Regions from separate parts of the Mesorhizobium sp. M1143 genome, predicted to be linked through region 2. Evidence: riboswitches for the same ligand, from Rfam matches in the RefSeq annotation. Region 2 holds a riboswitch; the other holds the start of a gene.

Region 1 (11,525 bases), on a different contig from region 2:
ACGCGTCACGGTGTCGATCGCGCGGGGCGAGGCCGGCCCGGAACCGGGCATCGATGTAACCATCAGGGACTACGGCCCGGGCATCCCGGAAGAGCACATACCGCGCATTACCGAGCGCTTCTATCGCGTCGACGTGGAGAGCAGCCGCACGCAGAAAGGAACCGGTCTTGGCCTGTCCATCGTCAAGCATATTCTGACGCGCCACAACGCCCGGCTTTCGATCAAGTCGGAGGTTGGCAAGGGCGCGGCGTTCACGGTCCATTTGCCGGCAGGCTGAGGCGGTACTATCTGCTAACTGCCTGTTTCTTCTTTCTGTCATCCGGCTAGCGTATCAGCACAGGGGTCGAGGAAACGACGCAAAAGGCCAAAGATTTAAGGAAGGCATTTCGCCCATGCAGTCCGTACACATTGTCAGCGCCTATGACGAAGAGCTGAAATACCTGGCGAAGCGCATCGCTGCGATGGGCGGCCATGCCGAGCGCATGGTCGAGCAGGCGATCCAGGCGCTGGTCAATGCCGATCCCGGCCTCGCCCAGAAGGTCATCCGCGACGACATCGTGCTTGACGATGGCCAGCGCGAAATCGACGACAAAGCCATCGTCATCATCGCCAAGCGCCAGCCCATGGCGACGGATCTGCGCGAGATCGTCGGCGCCATCCGCATTTCGGCCGACCTCGAACGGGTCGGTGACCTCGCCAAGAACGTCGCCAAGCGTGTGGTCAGCGTCATTGACGGCCGCCAGCCGACCAGCCTGTTTCGCGGCCTCGAGGCGCTGGCCGAACTCGCTTTGACCCAGCTCAAGGAAGTGCTCGACGTCTATGCCTCGCGCTCGGTCGAGAAAATAGGCTTCGTTCGCGACCGCGACGACCAGATCGACGCCATGTACACCTCGCTGTTTCGCGAGCTTTTGACCTACATGATGGAAGATCCGCGCAACATCACGCCGTGCACGCATCTGCTGTTTTGCGCCAAGAACATCGAGCGCATCGGCGACCACGCCACCAACATTGCCGAGACGATCTACTACATCGTCACCGGCGAGCAGTTGCCGGCCGAGCGTCCAAAGGGCGACAAGACCGACAAGGTTGCCCTGCCGGCGCTGCCGGTGAAGTGATCGCGCGCCCCTCGAACGCTTAATCATATTGCGCTAAACTGCCCGGATGTTAGCGTCTCGGTTCCTGGCCAAGGCCAGGCGCTCAGGAGGCTGCGATGGAATATGTCCGAGAGTTCAAGCCGGCGCCGGCATCGTCCGGCATCATCGCGTCGAGCGTCTACACCGCCGGCAAGCGGATCGCCGACATTCCGATCGAGGAAGCCGGTGAATGGGCCAAGAAGTCGGGCCATGTCGTCTGGATCGGGCTGCTCGAACCCGACCGCGAGCTTCTGCTGCGCGTCAAGGCGCAATTCCATTTGCATGAGCTGGCGATTGAAGACGCCGAACATCCGCACCAGCGGCCGAAGATCGAGCAATATGGCGATGCGCTGTTCATCGTTGCCCGCACTGCACAGCTGATCGACGGACGCGTCACCTTCGGCGAGACGCATCTGTTCGTCGGCTCCGGCTATATCGTCAGCGTCAGGCATGGTCCCTCGACCTCATACGCCGCCGTGCGCCAGCACTGGGAAAGCTGTCCGCACTCACTGGCCAAGGGCGAGGATTTCGTCCTCTACGCCATTCTCGACTTCATCGTCGACAACTACATGCCGGTGCTCGAGCAGATCGAGGACGAGGTCGAGGCGATCGAGGACAGGGTGCTGCTGAAGCCGATGACCGGTCCCGACATCGAGCGGCTCTACATGCTGCGCCGCGATCTGTTGCGCCTGCGCAATGCGGCGCTGCCGCTGGTCGAGGTCTGCCGCCGGCTGACCAGCGCCGACCTGCCGCAGATCCATACCGCCATGCATCCGCTGTTTCGCGATGTCACCGACCATATCCGCACCGTGCAGGAAAAGATCGACAGCCTGCGCGAGGTTCTGGCGTTCGCTTTCGAAGCCAGCCTGCTGGTCGGCCAGAGCCAGGAAACCGCGAACACCAAGAAGCTGGCCTCATGGGCGGCGATCCTGGCGGTGCCGACGGCGCTCGCCGGCATTTACGGCATGAATTTCGACGACATGCCGGAACTGAAGATGCAATACGGCTATCCCGTCGTATTGGTCTCGATCGCGCTGATCTGCTCGTTTTTGTATTGGCGATTTCGGAAGAGTGGGTGGCTGTGAGGGGGCAGGCAGCAGTAGGCAGTAGGCAGTAGGCAGTAGGCAGTAGGCAGTAGGCAGTAGGCAGTATAAGGTAGCGCCTCACGAGCGCTACCCCATTCCCTACTGCCCAGTCCCCAATCCCTATTCCTAACTACCGGCTCCTGCGCCGCTCTGAAGCTGGCTGGAACGCCACCCTTGCGTGGTACTTGCAGTAAGGTCCGGTTTCAGCCGCCTCGTTGCCGCAGAAGTTGAAGTCTTCCGACAGCGGGTCGCCATTCGGCCATTTGCAGGTGCGCTCGGTGAGATCGGTGAGCTGCAGATGCCGCGAGATCGGCACGACGACGTTTTCGACCGGGCGGATGTAGTGGCGCGCCACTGGCTCGGCGTCGAACTGCGCCTGCAGCGCGTTCGCCCCGATCGACGTCGTGACATGGCGCTGCGTGGTTGCGGCGCGAGGCACCGATTTCTGGATCGAAGATCCCTGCGTTGTCTTCTTCTGACGCGCCGGCGTCGCGGTCGAGCGTCCGCGGCCCGACAGCTTCAGCCGGTGCACCTTGCCGATGACCGCGTTGCGGCTGACCCCGCCGAGTTGTGCGGCGATCTGGCTTGCGCTCAAGCCCTCCGACCACAGTTTCCTGAGAAGTTCGACCCGCTCGTCAGTCCAGTTCATGAGACCGCGCTCCTGCTATGTGTGCGGCAGCCGGAATCCGTTCCCGACCCGGCAATCTTTGCCGGGGCAGACACCACATATATTAGGTGATTAGGTCCGCCGCACGAAATCTAGTTATTTCCCGACTACAATTACCTCATGTGTTGACTCGGTGACAAGAGTCCCAGGTGCAACACGAATCGGTTTTTTAGGTTTTCCCCAACTTGCCCGGTCGCTTATGAGCCGGCGTCTCGTCGGGAGCTTGCCGCGCGCCTCTGCGCGACGTTTTCGTTGACTTCATGGCCGAAAAACACGATAAGCCGCAAAGGCCGCCGCTTTGGCGGCTTTTTTGATTTTTCCGGTACCGGAGACGCATATAATGAGCGGTTCGGCGCTTTACGAGACCTTTGCCCGCGCCCCTTTGGCCTTCGACCATGGCGAAGGCACCTGGCTGGTTACCGACAAGGGCGAGCGATATCTCGATTTCGCTGGCGGCATCGCGGTCAATTCGTTGGGCCACAGCCATCCGCATCTGGTCTCGGCGCTGACCGAACAGGCGGCCAAGCTCTGGCACGTCTCCAATCTCTACGAGATCCCGGGGCAGGCCCGGCTCGGCGAGCGGCTGGCTGACGCCACCTTCGCCGACAAGGTGTTCTTCACCAATTCCGGCGCCGAGGCGCTCGAATGCGCGATCAAGACGGCGCGCCGCTACCAGTTCGTCAAGGGCCATCCCGAGCGCTTCCGGGTCATCACCTTCGAAGGCGCCTTCCACGGCCGCACGCTGGCGACCATCGCCGCCGGCGGCCAGTACAAATATCTCGAAGGTTTTGGGCCCAAGGTCGAAGGCTTCGACCAGGTCGGCTTCGACGACATCGACGCCGCCGAAAAGGCGATCACACCAGAGACCGCCGCGATCCTGATCGAACCGGTGCAAGGCGAGGGCGGCATCCGCCCGGTGCCGACGCAATCCTTGAAACGGCTGCGGCAGCTCTGCGACCAGCACGGCCTGCTGCTGATCTTCGATGAGGTCCAGTGCGGTATCGGTCGCACCGGAAAGCTGTTCGCGCATGAATGGACCGGCGTGACGCCCGACATCATGGCGATTGCCAAGGGTATTGGCGGCGGCTTTCCGATGGGCGCGTGCCTCGCCACCGACGACGCTGTCGTCGGCATGACGGCAGGCGTGCATGGCACCACTTTCGGCGGCAATCCGCTGGCCATGGCGGTCGGCAACGCTGTGCTCGACGTCGTGCTGGAAGACGGCTTCCTCGAAGACGTCCAGCGCAAGGCATTGCTGATGAAGCAGGGCCTGGCGGCGGTCGCCGACGAATTTCCTGATGTCATCGAAGGCATCAGGGGCAGCGGCCTGATGCTTGGCCTGAAATGCGCCATGCCCAACACCAAGGTCAACATGGCGCTGCGCGACCAGCATCTGCTGGCGGTGCCGGCAGGCGACAACGTCATTCGTCTGCTGCCGCCGCTGACCGTCACCGACGCCGAGATCGGCGAAGCGCTCGATCGCATCCGCGCCGGCGCCAAGGGCCTGACCGACGCCATCGCCGCGGCCGCCGCGAAGTAATCCCGAGAACCATTCCCGATGAGCCTTCGCCATTTCACCGATCTTTCCGCCGTTTCCGAAGGCGATCTGCGCCTGATGCTGGACGATGCGGTGGTGCGCAAGGCGCGCCTCAAGGCCGGCGAACGGACCAAACCGCTCGAAGGCAAGGTGCTGGCCATGATCTTCGACAAGCCGTCGACGCGCACGCGCGTGTCCTTCGACGTCGGCATGCGACAGCTCGGCGGCGAGACCATCATGCTGACCGGCACCGAAATGCAGCTCGGCCGTTCCGAGACCATTGCCGACACCGCCAAGGTGCTGTCGCGCTATGTCGACGCCATCATGATCCGCACCACGTCGCATGAGCGGCTGCTCGAGCTGACCGAGAATGCCACGATTCCGGTCATCAACGGGCTGACCGACGACACCCATCCCTGTCAGCTGATGGCCGACATCATGACCTTCGAGGAGCATCGCGGTCCGGTTGCCGGCAAGACCATCGCCTGGACCGGCGACGGCAACAACGTGCTGCATTCGCTGCTCGAAGCTTCGGCGCGGTTCCGCTTCAACCTGAACGTCGCAGTGCCGGAAGGCAGCGAGCCGGCGCAAAAGCATATCGACTGGTCGAAGAGCAATGGCGGCAAGCTGCACTTCACCCGCTCGCCCGAGGAAGCCGTCGACCAAGCCGACTGCATCGTCACCGACTGCTGGGTGTCGATGGGCCAGGAACACCGCGCCCGCGGCCACAATGTCTTCTCGCCCTATCAGGTCAATGCGGCGCTGATGGCGAGGGCCAAGCCCGACGCCCTGTTCATGCACTGCCTGCCGGCGCATCGCGGCGAGGAAGTCACCGACGAGGTCATCGACGGTCCGCATTCGGTTGTCTTCGACGAAGCCGAGAACCGGCTCCACGCCCAGAAGGCGGTTTTGGCCTGGTGTCTGGGCGCTTGATCTCCAGGCGCTTGATCTCCAAGCGCTTGATCCGGGGCGGCGCGATGCCTATTTGCGCCCCATCACGCAAATCAAGCGCGTTTGGACGCATGCACCCCTCCGGGCCGCATGGCCGCGCCCTGGAGCTTTGTCATGTTGGAAACGCATCAAGTGACTGAACATCACCCCAGACTCGGCGAGTTCGGCTATGCCGGCGACGATCATGTCGTACCCTTCGAGGTCGGCCCGCTCGACGTGCGCGGCCGCACCGTGCAACTCGGGCCGATGCTCGACGCCATCCTCAACCGTCACGACTATCCCGAGCCGGTCGCCCGCCTGCTCGCGGAAGCCTGTGTGCTGACGGTGCTGCTCGGCACCTCGCTCAAATTCGAAGGCAAGTTCATCCTGCAGACCCGCACCGACGGCCCGGTCGACATGCTGGTCGCGGATTTCTCCACGCCTTCGGCATTGCGCGCCTATGCGCGTTTCGACGCCGACCGGCTGGAGGCCCTGGTGGCCGCAGGCCAGACCTCGCAGCAGACGCTGCTGGGCAGCGGCGTTTTGGCGCTGACCATCGACCAGGGCGCGCACACGCAGCGCTATCAGGGCATCGTCCAGCTCGACGGCGAGACGCTGGAGGACGCCGCGCGCACCTATTTCCGCCAGTCGGAGCAGATCCCGACCGACCTCAGGCTGTCGGTGGCCAAGCTGCTGACGCCAGGTCCCGGCGGCGCTCGTGAGCAGTGGCGCGCCGGCGGCATCCTGGCGCAGTTCCTGCCGCAGTCACCCGAGCGCATGCGCGTGCCCGACATTTCGGGCGGCGACGGCGATCCGCGTGACGTGACGCAGGAGCCGGCCGACAATTCGTGGCGCGAGCTGGTGGCGCTGCTCGGCACCATCGAGCCGACCGAGCTGATCGACCCGACCATCGGCGCCGAGCGGCTGCTCTACAGGCTGTTCCACGAACATGGCGTGCGCGTCTTCGGCGGCGTGCCGGTCGCCGACCAATGTTCCTGCTCAAGGGACAAGATACGCGGCATCCTCGAGGGGTTTTCCGCGCAGGAGATCAAGGACAGCACCGAAGATGGCGGCATCCACGTCGCCTGCGAGTTCTGCTCGAAGCAGTACGACTTCGACCCGGCGGAGTTTGCAACTCAGTAGCATCTCTTCCTTCTCCCCGTTCACGGGGAGAAGGTGCCCGAAGGGCGGATGAGGGGCAGCGCGAACTTTGGTGAATGGCCGCGCATAGCCTACGTCATGTGCGTGGAAGATAACCTCATGAGTCCGGCGGCGCCCCTCGTTGCACTGCCGGGCATTTCTCCCCGTATAGAGATGGGGAGAAAACCCCTAATTCACCGTCCGCCGCGTCCCCGGCAGATCCAGCGAAAACGCGGGAATAGCGACGTCGAACGTCTCGCCCTTTTTGTTGCGCATGGTGTAGTGGCCGACCATGAAGCCGGAGGGCGTCGAGAGCGGGCAGCCTGACGTGTATTGATAGCTGTCGCCGGGATTGAGCTCAGGCTGGTCGCCGACCACGCCGGCGCCGCGCACTTCCTCGATCCGGCCGCTGCCGTCGGTGATGTGCCAGTAACGCGACATAAGCTGCACGAAATCGTCCGACTGGTTGTCGATCGTCACCTGGTAGCCCCAGACATAACGGTTCTCCGCCGGGTCCGAGCGGTCCTCCAGGTAGAACGGTCTGACCTGCACTTCGATGTTGCGCGTGACGGCGCGATACATGGGCTGCTCCGGTTGCGCGGCAAGGAACATTTGTCGCGCTATGCGGTTTGATACGCGCACAACGGCATGTCCTGCCAGCCTCAAAGCGGAGGTGCCGACAAACAATGTCATTTAAGTGACACATGACAGTGTTGGTGTGGGCAAACCTTGCCGGCGACTCAAGGCCCATCTGTCGACTGACAAAGCAGCCGCGAGCGGCCTTTCCGGAGTGACCAGATCTCATGGAACTAGCTCTCACAGCCGCCTTCGCTTCCTCCGCTTTGCTTCTTTCCAATCTCGCCAGCATCCTGCTTGCTTCGTCGAAACTGCAAGCGCGTCGCCTTATCCCTCCGCCGTCCGACGAGCAGCCACCGGTCTCGATCGTCGTACCGTCGCGCGGCGTGGAGCCGTTCACACAAGAGACGCTGCAGCGAGCCTTCTCGCTCGACTGGCCGCGCTACGAACTGATCTTCTGCGTCGCTCACGCCGACGATCCCGTCGTCAAACTGATAAACAGGGCGATCGTCCTGTTTCCCAACGTGCCGGCCCGGCTGCTGATCGGCGACGACCGCGTCAGCAGCAACCCGAAGCTCAACAACTGCGTCAAGGGCTGGGAAGCGGCGCGCTATCATTGGGTTATTCTGGCGGATTCCAATGTGCTGATGCCAAGGGATTACGTCCAGCACCTGATGGCGGCCTGGCGGACCAATACCGGGCTTATCTGCTCGACGCCGATCGGCTCTCGGCCGGATGGCTTTTGGGCCGAGGTCGAATGCGCGTTCCTCAACACGCTGCAGGCGCGCTGGCAATATGCCGGCGAGGCGCTCGGTCTCGGCTTTGCCCAAGGCAAGAGCATGCTGTGGAACAAGCCGATGCTCGATACCAGTGGCGGTATCCGTGCGCTGGCCGCCGAGATCGCCGAGGATGCTGCTGCAACCAAGCTGGTCAACGGACTGGGCCTGCACGTCAATCTCGTTGCCTCGCCTTTCGAGCAACCACTGGGGCAGCGCCGACTTCCCGACATCTGGTCGCGCCAGGCGCGCTGGGCGCGGTTGCGCCGCGTCACTTTCCCGCTGTTTTTCGCACCCGAGATCCTGACCGGCGTCGCCGTGCCGTTGGCGTTGGCGCTGGTGGCGGCCGCAAGTGCCGGCATCAGCCTGCCGGCCACGGTGTTGGCCGTGCTGACGGCGGCCTACATTCCCGAATGCGCGCTGGCCGCGGCCAAGGGCTGGCACCTGTCGCTGCGCATGGTCCCGGCGATGATGGTGCGCGACATGATGCTTCCCGCCATCTGGGCGCGCGGCTGGCTGAGCGGCGCCGTCGACTGGCGCGGCAACATCATGACCATCGGCACCAAGACGGCCGAACTGGAAGAGGTTTCGTCGGGAGCGTGACGCCTCGCGGCCTATCCGGCTGCCTTCAGCGCCTGCGCAACGTCCTCCAGCAGATCGTCCGTATCCTCAAGACCGACCGACAGCCTGAGCGTTCCCGGCCCGATGCCAAGCTCGGCGCGAGCTTCGTCGCTGAGGTTCTTGTGCGTGGTGGTCGCCGGATGGGTGATCAGGCTCTTGGCGTCGCCGAGATTGTTGGAGATCAGCACGATGTCGAGCGCGTTCTGCAAGGCGAAGGCCGCCTGCTTGCCGCCCTTGACGTCGAGGCAGATCAGCGTCGATCCGCCCGTCATCTGCTTCTTGACGATGTCGGCCTGCGGGTGGTCGGCGCGGCCGGGATAGATGACGCGGGCGATTTCCGGCCGTCCTGCCAGGAAATCCGCGATCTTGGCCGCGCTTTCCGTCTGCTGGCGCACCCGAACCGGCAGCGTCTCCAGGCCCTTGAGCAGCGTCCAGGCGTTGAACGGCGACAGGCTCGGGCCGGTGTGGCGGAAATAGTCGTGCAAATTCTCGTCGATCCATTTCTTGTCCGACAGGATGATGCCGCCGAGACAGCGTCCCTGGCCGTCAATGTGCTTGGTCGCGGAGTAGACGACGATATGGGCGCCGAGCTGCAAGGGCTTCTGCTGCAAGGGCGTGGCAAAGACATTGTCGACGATCAGCCTGGCGCCGATCGAGGTGGCGAGCGCCGCCACCGCTGCGATGTCGACCACTTCCAGCGTCGGATTGGTCGGGCTTTCCAGGAAGAACAGTTTCGTGTTCGGCCGCACCGCCTTTTCCCAGTTGGCGATGTCGGTGCCGTCGACCAGCGTTGCCTCGATGCCGTATTTCGGCGCCAGCGTCTCCACCACCCAGCGGCAGGAGCCGAACAGCGCGCGCGCCGCAACGATATGGTCGCCGGCCTTGGCGCTGCACAGGAGCGCTGCCGTCACCGCCGCCATGCCGGACGCCGTGGCGCGCGCATCTTCGGCACCCTCCAGCGCGCACATGCGCTTTTCGAACATGTCGACGGTAGGGTTGGCATAGCGCGAATAGATGAAGCCCGGCTCCTCGCCCTTGAAACGGGCCTCGGCAGCCTGCGCCGTCTCGTAGACATAGCCTTGGGTGAGGTACATCGCTTCGGACGTCTCGCCGAACTGGGAACGCAGCGTTCCCCCGTGCACGAGTGCGGTCTGAGGTTTCCAGTTACGCTTCTTGGTGCTCATCGCTTTTGTTCCAGACACAAAAAAACCGGCCGCGAAAGTCGCAACCGGTCCATATGGCCTTGCGGCCCGACGGTCCTTTAGCGACTTGTTTAACGTGGCTGCAAGCCGACCGGCCAAATCACCACGGGATAACGACCCTTTAGACCTCACCTGCGCTTGCGTCAATTGCCGGCTTCATTAAGAGGTTTGTACCAGGCAGGTTCCGCAATAATATCCAGCGGTTTTGCGGCAAGAACCTGCCACAAAGAGACCGACCTTGGAGCGGAGCCAGCCTTTTGCGGCAGACAGGCATTCTTCCCGATCAGGACATTTCCGCGCTGTTTCAGTCCGGCGCGCTGAAGTCGCCGCGCGCGCTCGATGTCGACCAGGTGCAGCCGGCGAGCCTCGATCTCAGGCTCGGCGACAAGGCTTTTCGCGTGCGCGCCTCCTTCCTGCCGGGTCCCGATCATCTGGTGGCCGACAAGCTTCACCGGCTGAAATTGCACGAATTCAGTCTCGCCGAGGGCGCGGTGCTGGAAACCGGCTGCGTCTACATCGTGCCGCTGCTCGAAAGCCTGGCGCTGCCCGCAAACGTGTCGGCCTCGGCCAACCCGAAAAGCTCGACCGGCCGCCTCGACATCTTCACCCGGGTGATGACCGATCGCGGCCATGAGTTCGACAAGATCGCCCCCGGCTATCACGGGCCGCTTTATCTCGAAGTCAGTCCACGCACCTTCCCGATCGTCGTACGCGCCGGATCGAGGCTGTCGCAGATCCGCTTTCGCACTGGCAACGCGCTGTTGTCGGAGGCAGAACTGAACGAATTGCACCGCGCCGAGATGCTGGTGGCGACCGAGCCGCCCAACATTTCCGGCGGCGGCATTGCGCTGTCGATCGATCTCGACGGCGACCAGAACGGCCTGGTCGGCTATCGCGGCAAGCATCACACCGGCTTGGTCGATGTCGACAAGCGCGCCGCCCAGGATGCCGTCGATTTCTGGGAGCCGCTCTACAAGAGCGGCGCCGGCGAACTGGTGCTCGACCCGGACGAGTTCTACATCCTGGTCAGCCGCGAAGCCGTGCACGTGCCGCCGCTCTACGCCGCCGAGATGACGCCCTTCGATCCGCTGGTTGGCGAATTCCGTGTTCACTATGCCGGCTTCTTCGATCCGGGCTTCGGCCATTCGGCCTCAGGCGGCACCGGCAGCCGGGCGGTGCTCGAAGTGCGCAGCCACGAAGTGCCGTTCATCCTCGACCACGGCCAGATCGTCGGCCGGCTGGTCTACGAACACATGCTGAAGCGGCCGCAGGCGCTTTACGGCACCGATCTCGGCTCGAATTACCAGGCGCAAGGCCTCAAGCTCTCCAAGCATTTCCGCCCCGCCGGCTGAACCTTCGATCACCGTCAGGCAAAATACTTGCCTGCGCTGCCTCACCATGCTTGGCTGCCTTTCGGTGGCCGGCAAGAGAACGGCGCGCAAGGGGAACCAAAATGCAGATTTCAAGATGGATCATATCGGCAGCGAGCGCTGCCATGCTGGTGATATCGGCCGGCTCGCTGGCTGAGGCGCAGGAGAAATTGAAGATCGGCACCGAGGGCGCCTATCCGCCCTTCAACACCATCACCGCGGACGGCAAGATCGAGGGCTTCGACATCGACATTGCCAATGCGCTGTGTGCGCAGATGAAGGTCGAGTGCGAGATCGTCACCCAGGACTGGGACGGCATCATCCCGGCGCTGCAGGCGAAAAAGTTCGACGCCATCATCGCCTCGATGAGCATCACCGAGGAGCGCAAGAAACAGGTCGCCTTCACCAACAAATACTACACGACGCCGCTGGCACTGGTGGCGCCGAAGGACAGCGACCTCACTTCCACCGAACCGGCAGCCCTTGCC
Region 2 (11,525 bases):
ACCGAGCTCCTTCGCCCGTGCCAGCGTGGCCGGGCTGCGCGTCGCGATGGCGACATGGCGGGCCAGGCCCTCGCGGCGGATGATGCGGGCCAGCGACGAGCCAATCAGGCCGATGCCGACCAGCGCGATCTTTTCAAACATCGGTAATGTCATTGTTTCAGCTTTTCAGGAATGTCGTGAGGGCGTCGATGACGCCGCGATTGGCTTCTTCGGTGCCGACGCTCATGCGAAGCGCATTGGGAAAGCCATAGCCGGTAACGCGCCGCAATATATAGCCGCGCTGGGTGAGGTAGTCGTCCGCCGCCTCAGCCGAATGCCTCTTGTCGTCGGGAAAGTGGATGAGGACGAAATTGCCGACGCTGGGCGTCACGCGCAGCCCAAGCTTCGTCAGCTCTTCATTCAGCCAGGTAAGCCAGGTCTCGTTGTGCAACGAACTGCGCTCGACATGGGCGCGGTCGCGGATGGCGGCAATGCCGGCCTCGATCGCTGTTGCGTTAACGTTGAAAGGGCCGCGGATACGGTTGATGGCATCGACTATGTGCAGTGGGCCATACATCCAGCCGATGCGCGCGCCGCCAAGGCCGAGCTTGGAGAAGGTGCGGGTCATGACCACATTCTGTGCGCTGCCCGCCAGCTCGATGCCGGCCTCATAGTCATTGCGCCTGACATATTCGGCATAGGCCGCGTCCAGCACCAGAAGCACGTTGCCCGGGAGCGCGGAATGCAGACGGCGGACCTCCTGGAACGGCAGATAGGTGCCGGTCGGATTGTTGGGATTGGCGAGGAAGATGATTTTGGTCCGCGGCGTCACCGCGGCCAGGATCGCGTCGACGTCGGCGCGCTCCTCGGTTTCCTTCACAGCAACCGGCTTGGCCCCCGCCGACTGAATGTAGATCTTGTAGACCATGAAGGCATGTTCGGTAAAAATCGCCTCATCGCCTGGCGCAAGATAGGTCTGCGCCAGCAGGCCCAAAATCTCGTCGGAACCGTTGGAGCAGATGATGTTCGCCGGGTTGAGGCCATGCACCTCGGCGATCGCTTCGCGCAGCCGGCGGGCGGTGCCGTCGGGATAGACATCGAGCTTGGCAGCCACTTCACGCGCGGCCTCGATCGCCTTCGGCGACGGGCCGAGCGGGTTCTCGTTCGACGACAATTTATGGACCTTGGCGACGCCGGCCGGGGCAGTGCTCTTGCCCGGCACATAGGCGTCGATGTCCATAATGCCCGCGCGGGGCGTCGGCCGTGCCTTGTCCGCTTTCTTGTCCATGTCGCAAATCCATCGAGAATGCCTCCGTCCGGAGGCCGCAGCGGAAATACAAGCCGTAGCCGCGAATGTCGAGAGGCGGGCAATAGCTGGCCGTTGACGCCGGGCCGCACGAGTTCTAGAAGAACGCAACAGTTCCGTGGTGATTTGGCCGGTCGGCTTGCAGCCACGTTAAACAACTCGCTAAAGGGCCGTTTGCGTGACGTAACCGGCTTTGCGATCGCATTGCCGGTTTTTTATTGCCTGACGGCGGGCAAGGAGAGTCACATGGCCGCGCTCCGCGCTACAAAAACCAACAACGAGGCCGACAACCCGTCGAGCCCTGTGTTGCGTTTTGGCCCTGACAAGCCGCTGAAGCTCGACGCCGGCACGCTTTTGTCGCCGTTCCAGATCGCCTACCAGACATATGGCGCCCTCAACGATGCCCGCACCAACGCCATCCTGGTCTGCCACGCGCTGACCGGCGACCAGCATGTCGCCAGCACCAATCCGGTGACCGGCAAGCCCGGCTGGTGGGAAGTGCTGATCGGTCCCGGCAAGATCATCGACACCAACCGCTTCTTCGTCATCTGCTCCAACGTCATCGGCGGCTGCCTCGGCTCCACCGGTCCGGCCTCGACCAATCCCGCCACCGGCAAGCCCTACGGCCTCGACCTGCCAATCATCACCATCCGCGACATGGTGCGGGCGCAACTGATGCTGGTCGACCATTTCGGCATCGAAAAGCTGTTTTGCGTGCTCGGCGGCTCGATGGGCGGCATGCAGGTGCTGGAATGGGCGTCATGCTATTCCGAGCGCGTCTTCTCGGCCCTGCCGATCGCCACAGGCGCACGCCATTCCTCGCAGAACATCGCCTTCCACGAGGTCGGCCGCCAGGCTGTCATGGCTGATCCGGACTGGCATGGCGGCAAATATTTCGAGCACGGCAAGCGCCCGGAAAAGGGGCTCGCCGTGGCGCGCATGGCCGCCCACATCACCTATCTGTCGGAAGCCGCCCTGCATCGGAAATTCGGCCGCAATCTGCAGGACCGCGAAGCGCTGACCTTCGGTTTCGACGCAGATTTCCAGATCGAAAGCTATCTGCGCCACCAGGGCATGACATTCGTCGACCGCTTCGACGCCAACTCCTACCTCTACATGACCCGTTCGATGGATTATTTCGACCTCGCCGCCGACCATGGCGGCCGGTTGGCAGATGCCTTTGCCGGGACCAAGACCCGCTTCTGCCTGGTGTCCTTCACCTCGGACTGGCTGTTCCCGACCGAGGAGAGCCGCTCGATCGTGCATGCGCTCAACGCCGCCGGCGCCTCCGTCTCCTTCGTCGAGATCGACACCGACCGCGGCCATGATGCCTTCCTGCTCGATGAACCCGAACTGTTTGCCGCCATCAAGGGCTTCATCGGCTCGGCGGCCCGCGCAAGGGGGCTCGCCTCATGAGCGTCAATGGCAGCCAGCGCGTCGACCTCGAAGTCGTGGCCAACCTGATACCGCCGCAGTCGCGGGTGCTCGATGTCGGCTCCGGCGACGGCCTGCTGCTCGAACTCCTGCAGGAGACCAAGCAGGTCGACGGCCGCGGGCTGGAGCTGTCACAGCGCGGCGTCAATGAATGCGTGGCGCGCGGTCTCTCGGTCATCCAGGGCGATGCCGATACCGACCTCGAATTCTATCCGGACAAGGGTTTTGACTTCGTCGTCCTGTCTCAGACGCTGCAGGCGACCCGCAACCCGAAGCTGGTGCTCGACGAGCTGCTGCGAATCGGCAACCGCGCCATCGTCTCCTTCCCCAATTTCGGCCACTGGCGGGTGCGGCTGTCGCTGTTCGTCAATGGCCGGATGCCGGTGACCGCGGACCTGCCCTATTCCTGGTACGACACGCCCAACATCCATTTCTGCACCATCCGCGACTTCGTCAATCTGGTCGAGGAACTCGGCGCTTCGGTCGAGAAAGCCACCGCGCTCGACGGCAACGGCCAGAAGATCGGCCTGTCGATGCCATGGTGGTTCTGGAATTTCTTCGGCCAGCAAGCGGTGTTCTTGCTGAAGCGGTAGTTTGCCCCTATTCCAGCACGTCCGTCGCCTTGTGCGGGTGCTGAACGCCATCGGCGATGATCACATCGGCGTGGGAGTTGTCGGTGCGCAAGGCCAGAATCTCGCGATAGGCTGATGAATCGTACCAGCCCCACGCATGCGCCCTGTCCGGAAACTCGATGACGATCAGATGCCCGGGCCATTCGTTTTCGACCACGTCCATGTCGCCGCCGTGGACAAGGAAGCGGCCGCCGAACGGCTCCAATGTGGCGTCGATCCTCTGCAGATACTCGACAATCTGCGGGCCCATTGTGACTTGACGCATATGGGCGACGGCGTAGGCGGCCATGGCTGAACTCCCTGTGAGATCGAAGCCCGACGACCGGCTTCGTTGGCGCAATCTGCAGACATGATGGCCATCGGTCGATTACGTCTGGGGTAATCGGCCGGCTTACCGGCGTCCTGGCTCAACAGTTTGTGATGACATTGCCGCTGGTTTTTTGTAGCGTCGAATCGAATGCCATCCCGGGGTAAGGCTTGGACGGCGACCATCAAAACCTCCGGCCTCCAGGCATTTCGGGGCACAATCGAAGCAACATGTCCAAGGCAACCGACCTCGCTCCGCTGATCTCGGTGATCACACCGACGCACAATCGCCGCAGCAAGGTGGTGCGCGCCGTGGAGAGCGTGCTGGCGCAGAATTTTCCCCGGTTCGAACACATTGTCGTCGATGACGGCTCGACCGACGGTACGGCAGCCGCACTTGCCGAAATCCGCGATCCACGGCTGATCTATGTTGGCTCGAAATGGCGCGGCGCCAATGCCGCCCGCAATGCCGGCATCGAGCGGGCGCAGGCGCCGGTGGTGACATTCCTCGATTCCGACGACGTCTATTTGCCGGATCGCCTGGCGCGGACGCTGGAGCAGTTCGACAACAATCCCTCGCTCGAAGTGCTGATCAGTTCCTTCGTGTCGCTGAAGGGCAATCGCCGCACCAACTGCGTCAACCGCGAGGCGCTGCTGAGCCGCGACTCGCTGGAGCGGGCCCTTGTCGCGCAGACCATCTTCATTGCCGGGTCGGCAATCACCGCCCGGCGCGAGTCGCTGCTGGCCATCGGCGGCTACGACAGTGACGTCACGCGCATGCAGGATCGCGAATTGTTGCTGCGCTTTGCCCGTCGCAGCGGCGCGCAGCTGTCCGAAGTGATCGACTGGAAAAAGTACAACTCGGAGAATTCGATCTCCGGTCGCCGGGACGGCTATGTCGAAGCCTATGCGAGCTTGATCGACAAGCACCCCTATATCGCCGACCGCTACCCCTACATTCCGCCTTACATGATCGCCCGGCAGCTCATCGCCGATGCACTCAAGGGCAGGGTTTCGCAGGCGTTCTCCGGCTATATGGCCAACCGGTCGTCGAAGGCGCTTGGCTATTCGCTGCCGCAGCTGTTGCGTGGCTATGTCGGCGGCCGGCGCTGGCGCCGCGATCTCTATGCCGAATTTCGCGACAAATACGGTGCACGGCCGGCCTGAAGTTTGCCGACAAGCCGCGCAGCGGCTTTCCCCTCCGAACTGCCTCAAACCTCATTTGTCGAGTTCCGGCAGATATGGGTCGGAATATAGCCGCCGGTCGCGTTCGCCCTGCAGGCAGTCCATGGGTGCGGCGGCATCGATCGGGACCACGGTCGCATCTGCGATGCCGCTCACCTCCAGGATCAACTTGCGGCGTATGGCGGTGGCGAATTCCGAGGCCGCATAGATCGGCAACACGAAGGAGCCGGGCCCACCGGTGACGCAGTCGTCATAATACTGGTCGAGATGGCTGAAGGTCGGCGACGGGCTGATCAGGATCGGCAGGCCGTTGATGACGATGCCCTTGGCCACCGCCGCATCGCGTGTCGTGGCGACGGGCAGCCCGGTGTTGTTGGGACCGTCGCCGGAAATGTCGATGACGCTGCGTGGCGCATCGAACCCCGTGCCCTCGAACAGCCCGGCGCCGAAGGCAAGCGCGCCCGAAATCGAGGTGCCGCGAAAGCTGCGGAACGGCCGCGCTTCTATTCTGTCGGCGAAGGCGTTGGCGCTCTCTGCGCTGTCGATCACCTGCCAGGCGATGACGCCATCCTCGCGCACGACGCCCGCCCATTCGAAATAGGCAAGCGCGATGCGCCCGGTGGTTCCCGAGCGCACGGCCTTGATGAAATCGGGATGCCTGAGCGCCTCGACATAGCCCGCGCGCTGCAGCGCGAACTCCCTCTCGTCCATCGACTGTGAGATGTCGACGGCCAGCACCAGTTCGACATCCACGGCAACGGCCGGGGCAGCCACGGGCGTGGTGCAGGCAAGGCAGGCAAGCAGGCTGAGCGCATCGAGCATGGCCGCACCACGGACGTTTGGACCCGTGAATCTTCGCCGCGATCGCGGCGAAATAAAGCCCCTTCTACTTCTTTCGCCGCACGGCCGCTTTCGGCGGCGGGTCGATGGCGCCGGTCCTGACTCGGGCGGGTTTCAGTGGCGCAGCACCCGTATCCTTCACGATGTTCAATGCGCGTGGAAAGAAATGACCATTGTGCAGTCCGCGCCCGATGTTGAGGATCGCGGTTTCCGGCAGGCGTTTCTCCAGCATGGACAGTACCCTTCGCAGCGAAGGACCATCGAACGCGTCCATCGCTTCGTCGATGATCACCCATTTCGGCTGCCGCAAGGCCAGTCTGGCGAAGGCCAGCGACCGCTGTTCGTCATCGTTGAGTTCACGCTCCCAGCGTGCGGAACGGTCGAGCGAGGATGACAGCCGCTCGAGGCCGACCTCGGCCAGCACCGCCCCAAAATCAGCATCGCCAGCCGGCGCCGAGCCATTCGGATGCAGCACTTCGCGTAACGTGCCGGCAGGAAAATACGGAACACGCGGCACGAAAATCGGCGTTTCTCCGGCCGGCAAGCCGATCCGCCCGCTGCCCCAGGGCCAAAGGCCGGCAATGGCGCGGAAGAACAATGTCTTGCCGGCGCCTGGGTCGCCGGTGATCATGACGCGCTCACCGGGATGGATCTCGACATGGCTGTCTGAAAGTTTGGTGCAGCCCTCCGGCGAGGCCACTTGGAGCTTCTCGAAGGTCAGGCTGCCATTGGCGTTATCGCCGAATTCGATGCGCTTTTCCTTGTCGTGCAACACATCGGTTTCATCGAGCGCAATGCGGAAGTCGGCAACGCGCATCAGCGTGGCGCGCCAGTCGGCGATGCCGCCGATATTGTTGATGAACCAGCGCAGCGACGAGTGCACCTGGTTGAAGGCGCCGACCGCCATCATCAACCCGCCAAAGCTGATATCGCCTGAAAAATAGACCGGCGATGCCACAAGGATCGGCGCCACCACGGTGATCCAGCCATAGGTATCGGTCACCCAGGAAAGGTTGATCTGCGCTTTGTAGATGTTTCGCATCGCGCCCAGCACCGTGCCAAGGTCGATTTCGAGCCGTCTCTTGGCATCGGCTTCGCCGTGATAGAGCGCGATGGCGTCGACATTCTCGTTGACGCGCACCATCCCGGAACGCAGCTCGGCCTCGCGGGTGTAGCGGTCGCTGTTGAGGCGGATCAGCGGCCGCCCGACCAGCCAGCTCAGCCAGGAGGCGATGCCGGCATAGAGGAACGCGGCCCAGACCATGTAGCCCGGTATCGCCAGCGACCAGCCGTTGATGTGGAAGACGAAGCCCGACGAGAGTTGCCAAAGCACGCCGACGAACGACACCAGCAGGATGAAGGATTGCAGCAGGCCGACGCCGAGGTCCGTCGACAGATCGGACAGATGCGCGGCATCCTGCTGCATGCGCTGGTCGGGATTGACGCCGATGGCGCCGGCATTGGCGAGCCGGAAGGCCCGCGCCGGCCGCATCCATTGGTCGATCAGGTCGAGCGTCAGCGCCTCGCGCAGCTTCAGCCGGATCATCTGGTTGAGCCAGGTCTGAGCGATGTTGAGCAGCAGCAGCGTGCCGGCAATCACGGCAAAGATCATCAGCTGGTGCAGGAAGGCCGCCATGTCGCGACGCGCCAGCGCATCGTAGAAAGGCTGGTTCCAGCGGTTGAGCAGAACCTGGCCGATCGACGTCGCGACGATGACCGCCATAATGCCGACCGACGTCCAGACCAGCCACTTGCGCACCGGTGAGCCTATCAGCGCCCGTTTGATCGTCGCCACCTGATCGCGCAGGCTGCTGGCATCGACGGTTACCGGCTGAGCGGCGGCGGACTTGTCCGGTTGATCAGCCATGCACGAGGTCCTTGCGTTCAGAAGCGTTGCTGAAACCAGATGGAGAGACTTGAAGGCATCCGCCGCTCAAACGGACCGCGAATGCATCTGCGACAGATAGGTGGGAAAAACCCACGCAACACCAGTTTTCATGATGATCACGAAGGTGTCACCTGACGCGTCGTCGATGTCACCCCTTCCGCCCGGCGGCCAAGCCGCGTCGCACCGTGCGGTGACAGTACCGGCACGAAGACACGGCGCGAAGCGCGCTGCGCGACCGGCACGCCCTGATAGAGCCGCTTCTGCGCCTCGACCACGATGACGCCGGAAAAGATCGGCCAGAACCGCCGGCCGGCGCGCTCCAGCACATTGTGGAACCGCATCATGAAGCGCCGCGGCGATGGCGGGAAGAACAGCGCGTCGGACCAGGAAGCCGGCGTGAAATTCGCCTCGCGCAGCAATTCTGTCAGCTGGCCGCGCGAGAACGGCCGGCCATTGCCGAACGGCGTGTGCTCGAACCGCGCCCAGACACCGCGCCGGTTGGGCACGACGATGACGACGCGCCCTGCCGGCGACAGCACCCGCCAGATCTCGTTCAGCGTCTCGCGCGGGTTTTCGACATGTTCGAGCGAATGCACGAGCAGCATGCGGTCGATGCAGGAATCGACCAGCGGCAATTCCTCGTCGAAGACCAGCGCCGTAGCCGTCGGCCCGTTCGCCGGCCAGACGACGGCGCCTTGCGTAGCAGGCATGAAGGCAAACACCCGCTCGGCATCGGTGCCGAACCGCTCCAGCCACGGCAAGGTATAGCCGAGCCCGACCAGCCGCTCATTCGGCACTGTTGCCCATATTGAGGACAGCGCCATGGTGATCGAGCGTTCAGCCAGGCGGCCGAGCGTGGTCGAATAGAAGGAGCGGAGATCGACGATATCGGAATGCATGCGCGGGACGGTAGCTGCGATGCCGCCGAAGTTCAACAAAGCCGCCAGGCTCTGCAAAGCTAGATGACATCAGCGGCCAAGCGCCCTATGTCTGCGCCAACAGATGGAGAGATGCCAATGCCGGTCGAAATCGAACAATTCATGTGCCGCAGCGACAATTTCGGTGTGCTGGTGCATGACCCGAAAAGCGGCGAGACCGCCATTATCGACGCACCCGAAGAAGCGCCGATCATTGCCGCTATCGAGCGTACCGGCTGGAAGCCGACGATGATCCTGACCACCCACCACCATGTCGACCATGTCGAGGCCAATCTGGCGCTGAAGGAGCGCTTCAAGCTGCGCATCGTCGGACCGGAGGCGGAAAAGGAAAAGATCCCCGGCATCGACGAGACCGTCGGGCAAGGCTCGGTCGTCCATCTCGGCGGTGAGCGGATCGATGTCATCGCCACGCCCGGCCACACTGCGGGCCATGTCTCCTATCATTTTCCGGCCTCGAAAGTGGCGTTCACCGCCGACACTTTGTTCGCGCTCGGCTGCGGCCGGCTGTTCGAATGCAAGCCGCCGGTGATGTATGAGTCGCTGAAGAAGCTCGTCGCACTCCCGGCCGACACGGTCATCTATTGCGGCCATGAGTATACGCTTTCGAACGCCCGCTTTGCGTTGACCGTCGACCCGACCAATTCGGCGCTGAAAGAACGCGCCGCCAAGATCGAGACCCTGCGCGCCGACAACAAGGCGACGCTGCCGACCACGATCGGCGAGGAATTGTCGACCAATCCGTTCCTGCGCTGGCACGACCCGGCGATCCGCAAGCATCTCGGTATGGAGGCGGCCTCCGACGCCGAAGTGTTCGCGGAAATCCGCAAGCGCAAGGACAATTTCTGAGCATCATTCCGGGATCAGCCATGACCAGCGCCGCTGAAATCATCGCCACGCTCGGCCTCAAGCCGCATCCGGAAGGCGGCTGGTATGCCGAGACCTTTCGCGACGGCGCCGGGCGCGGCCATTCGACGGCGATCTATTTCCTCCTTGAACAGGACCAGATTTCGGCCTGGCACCGGGTCAAGGACGCGGCCGAGGTCTGGCACTTCCATGCCGGAGCGCCGCTGGCGCTGTCGATGTGCGAGGAAGGTAGTCCAATGCTTAACCAGGTGATCGAGCAGGTGCTCGGCATTGAGCTTGCGGCGGGCGAGCGGCCGCAGATCGTCGTGCCGGCCGGCTGGTGGCAATCGGCGCGCAGCCTCGGCGAATGGACGTTGGTCGGCTGCACCGTGGCGCCGGGCTTCGACTTCGCCGCGTTTGAAATGGCCGAGCCGGGCTGGCAGCCTTAGGCCAGAAGAAAACCAAGAGTTATGCAGAGCTGGGCGGCATAGTAGAGCACCCAGACCGCATAACGGATGCCGGCGCGATAGGGTGCTATTGCCGGAACCAGGAATTTCTCCGCGGCAAGCAGCCCGTCCGATGCCATGAACATAACAGCGCCGCCGATGACCCACGGATTGGCGAGCGTCAACGCCGAGATGCCCATCGCCAGAATGGCCGCGATATAGATGGCGATCGGCACCCGCAGGCCGGGACTGACACGGCGCCAGAGCGCCGCCAGCATGACGACTGCGAAGGCCGCCATGGCAAGCGCGATGGCGCCGCGCCATGTCTCGGTGCTGAGCACATCCAGCCCGCCGCCGCCGAGCAGGAAGAGCGGCACATAGAGGACATGCGCCGCAAGGAAGCTGGCCAGCCCGCCGAGGAAGGCCTTTTCGCCGTCACGCGACAGGAAGGCATCGCCGACGGCGCTGAGCGCCAGCGCAGAGACGAGCAACAGCGGCCCACCTTGCATGAAGGCCAGCGCCGCAAGCATGGCCACGGCCAGCGTCTTTGCCGCCGAGCGGGCCAGCGTCGGCCGCATATCCAGGGTGAAGGCGTAGATCACCGCCGCCACCAGCGAAAAAATCAATGTTGCATTTGCGTTGGCGTCGATGCCGCCGGCAAACGGCATCGTCATGCGCTTGCCCCGCCAGTTGCCGCCTTGCGCAGGAACAACGATTTCGCCGCCAGCGCCGCGCCGCCGGTGATCAGTACGCAGGCCGCCAGGATACGCAGCGACGGCTCGGCAACGCCCGCCGCGATCAGCACCAATGTCGACAGCAGTGGCGCCGCATAGCTTGCCGCGCCGAGCACCTGGATGTTGCCTCGTTTGACGCCGATATCCCAGGCGTAGAAGGCGGCACCCACCGGCATCAACCCCAAACCAACCACCGCCAGCCACTGGCCGGGGCCATCGGGCAGCACCGTCTTTTCCAGCAGAAGATGGCAGATGAGGGACAGGGCTGCCGTGGCGGCGCAGAACCAGGTGACGATTGAGGTCGGCACCGCCGGAAAGCGCCGCGACAGCAGCGAATAGGACGACCACAGCAGCGCACAGACGGCCGCCATCGCATAGCCGAAGGTGTAGCGAGCATCGAAGGCGAGGCCGCCACCCTTGGTGACGATCAGCACGGTCCCGGCGAGCCCGAGCAGCGCGCCGACGACATGGTTCCAGGCCAGCTTCTCGCCCGGCATCAGCGCTGATCCCAGCACGATCAGCAGCGGCCACAGATAGGCGATCAGGCTTGCCTCCACCGCCGGCGCGTTGCGCAGCGCGGTGAAATAGAAGAAATGGTAGCCGAACAGTCCGGCAATGCCGATCACCCAGACCTGGCGTGGGATCTTCAGGCTTTTATCGGTCGCCGGCATGAACAGCCGGGCAACCAGCCCGACCGCGGTGCCGATGGTGAAGGTGATGGCCGAGAGCAAGAATGGCGGCACGGCGCCCGACGCATCGGTGAGCAACGCCAGCAGCGCCCACATGGCGACCGCCGAGAAACCGATCAGTGTTGCGCGCCCCATGCCCGTCTCCGGCGACTCGCCCCATTTCTATTCGGGTGGGCGCGTCTATTCAGTAGCTTCGAACCGCCCCGCGCTGACAGTCAAGGTGCCGATCTGCGTCCCGACCGTGGCGTGGATCGGCGCATATATGCCGGTTTGGCCGAGCGGTGCAAACGTCACCATCATCTGGC

Evidence for each region. A riboswitch is a leader RNA that binds a small molecule or an ion and turns the genes downstream of it on or off. The one in region 2 is predicted to bind S-adenosylmethionine.
Region 1: another riboswitch for S-adenosylmethionine. It lies ahead of NKH35_RS03245 (O-succinylhomoserine sulfhydrylase); the one in region 2 lies ahead of metX (homoserine O-acetyltransferase MetX).

The regions. Positions count from the first base shown of each region.
Region 1 is NZ_JAMYMJ010000002.1:309,167-320,691, forward strand. It holds gene NKH35_RS03200 (ATP-binding protein) at 1-277, shown strand, start outside; gene phoU (phosphate signaling complex protein PhoU) at 393-1,115, shown strand; gene NKH35_RS03210 (magnesium and cobalt transport protein CorA) at 1,211-2,218, shown strand; gene NKH35_RS03215 (GcrA family cell cycle regulator) at 2,349-2,867, opposite strand; gene NKH35_RS03220 (aspartate aminotransferase family protein) at 3,226-4,425, shown strand; gene argF (ornithine carbamoyltransferase) at 4,444-5,355, shown strand; gene NKH35_RS03230 (Hsp33 family molecular chaperone) at 5,464-6,495, shown strand; gene apaG (Co2+/Mg2+ efflux facilitator ApaG/CorD) at 6,682-7,074, opposite strand; gene NKH35_RS03240 (ceramide glucosyltransferase) at 7,296-8,447, shown strand; gene NKH35_RS03245 (O-succinylhomoserine sulfhydrylase) at 8,459-9,649, opposite strand; SAM riboswitch at 9,707-9,784, opposite strand; gene NKH35_RS03250 (2'-deoxycytidine 5'-triphosphate deaminase) at 9,925-11,019, shown strand; gene NKH35_RS03255 (ABC transporter substrate-binding protein) at 11,121-11,525, shown strand, end outside.
Region 2 is NZ_JAMYMJ010000052.1:2,296-13,820, forward strand. It holds gene NKH35_RS25770 (prephenate/arogenate dehydrogenase family protein) at 1-153, opposite strand, end outside; gene hisC (histidinol-phosphate transaminase) at 158-1,267, opposite strand; SAM riboswitch at 1,394-1,471, shown strand; gene metX (homoserine O-acetyltransferase MetX) at 1,532-2,701, shown strand; gene metW (methionine biosynthesis protein MetW) at 2,698-3,312, shown strand; gene NKH35_RS25790 (DUF1330 domain-containing protein) at 3,320-3,640, opposite strand; gene NKH35_RS25795 (glycosyltransferase family 2 protein) at 3,889-4,824, shown strand; gene NKH35_RS25800 (DUF1194 domain-containing protein) at 4,876-5,664, opposite strand; gene NKH35_RS25805 (ABC transporter ATP-binding protein/permease) at 5,729-7,549, opposite strand; gene NKH35_RS25810 (class I SAM-dependent methyltransferase) at 7,687-8,469, opposite strand; gene gloB (hydroxyacylglutathione hydrolase) at 8,587-9,354, shown strand; gene NKH35_RS25820 (cupin domain-containing protein) at 9,375-9,800, shown strand; gene NKH35_RS25825 (lysoplasmalogenase family protein) at 9,797-10,471, opposite strand; gene yddG (aromatic amino acid exporter YddG) at 10,468-11,355, opposite strand; gene NKH35_RS25835 (DUF3108 domain-containing protein) at 11,401-11,525, opposite strand, start outside.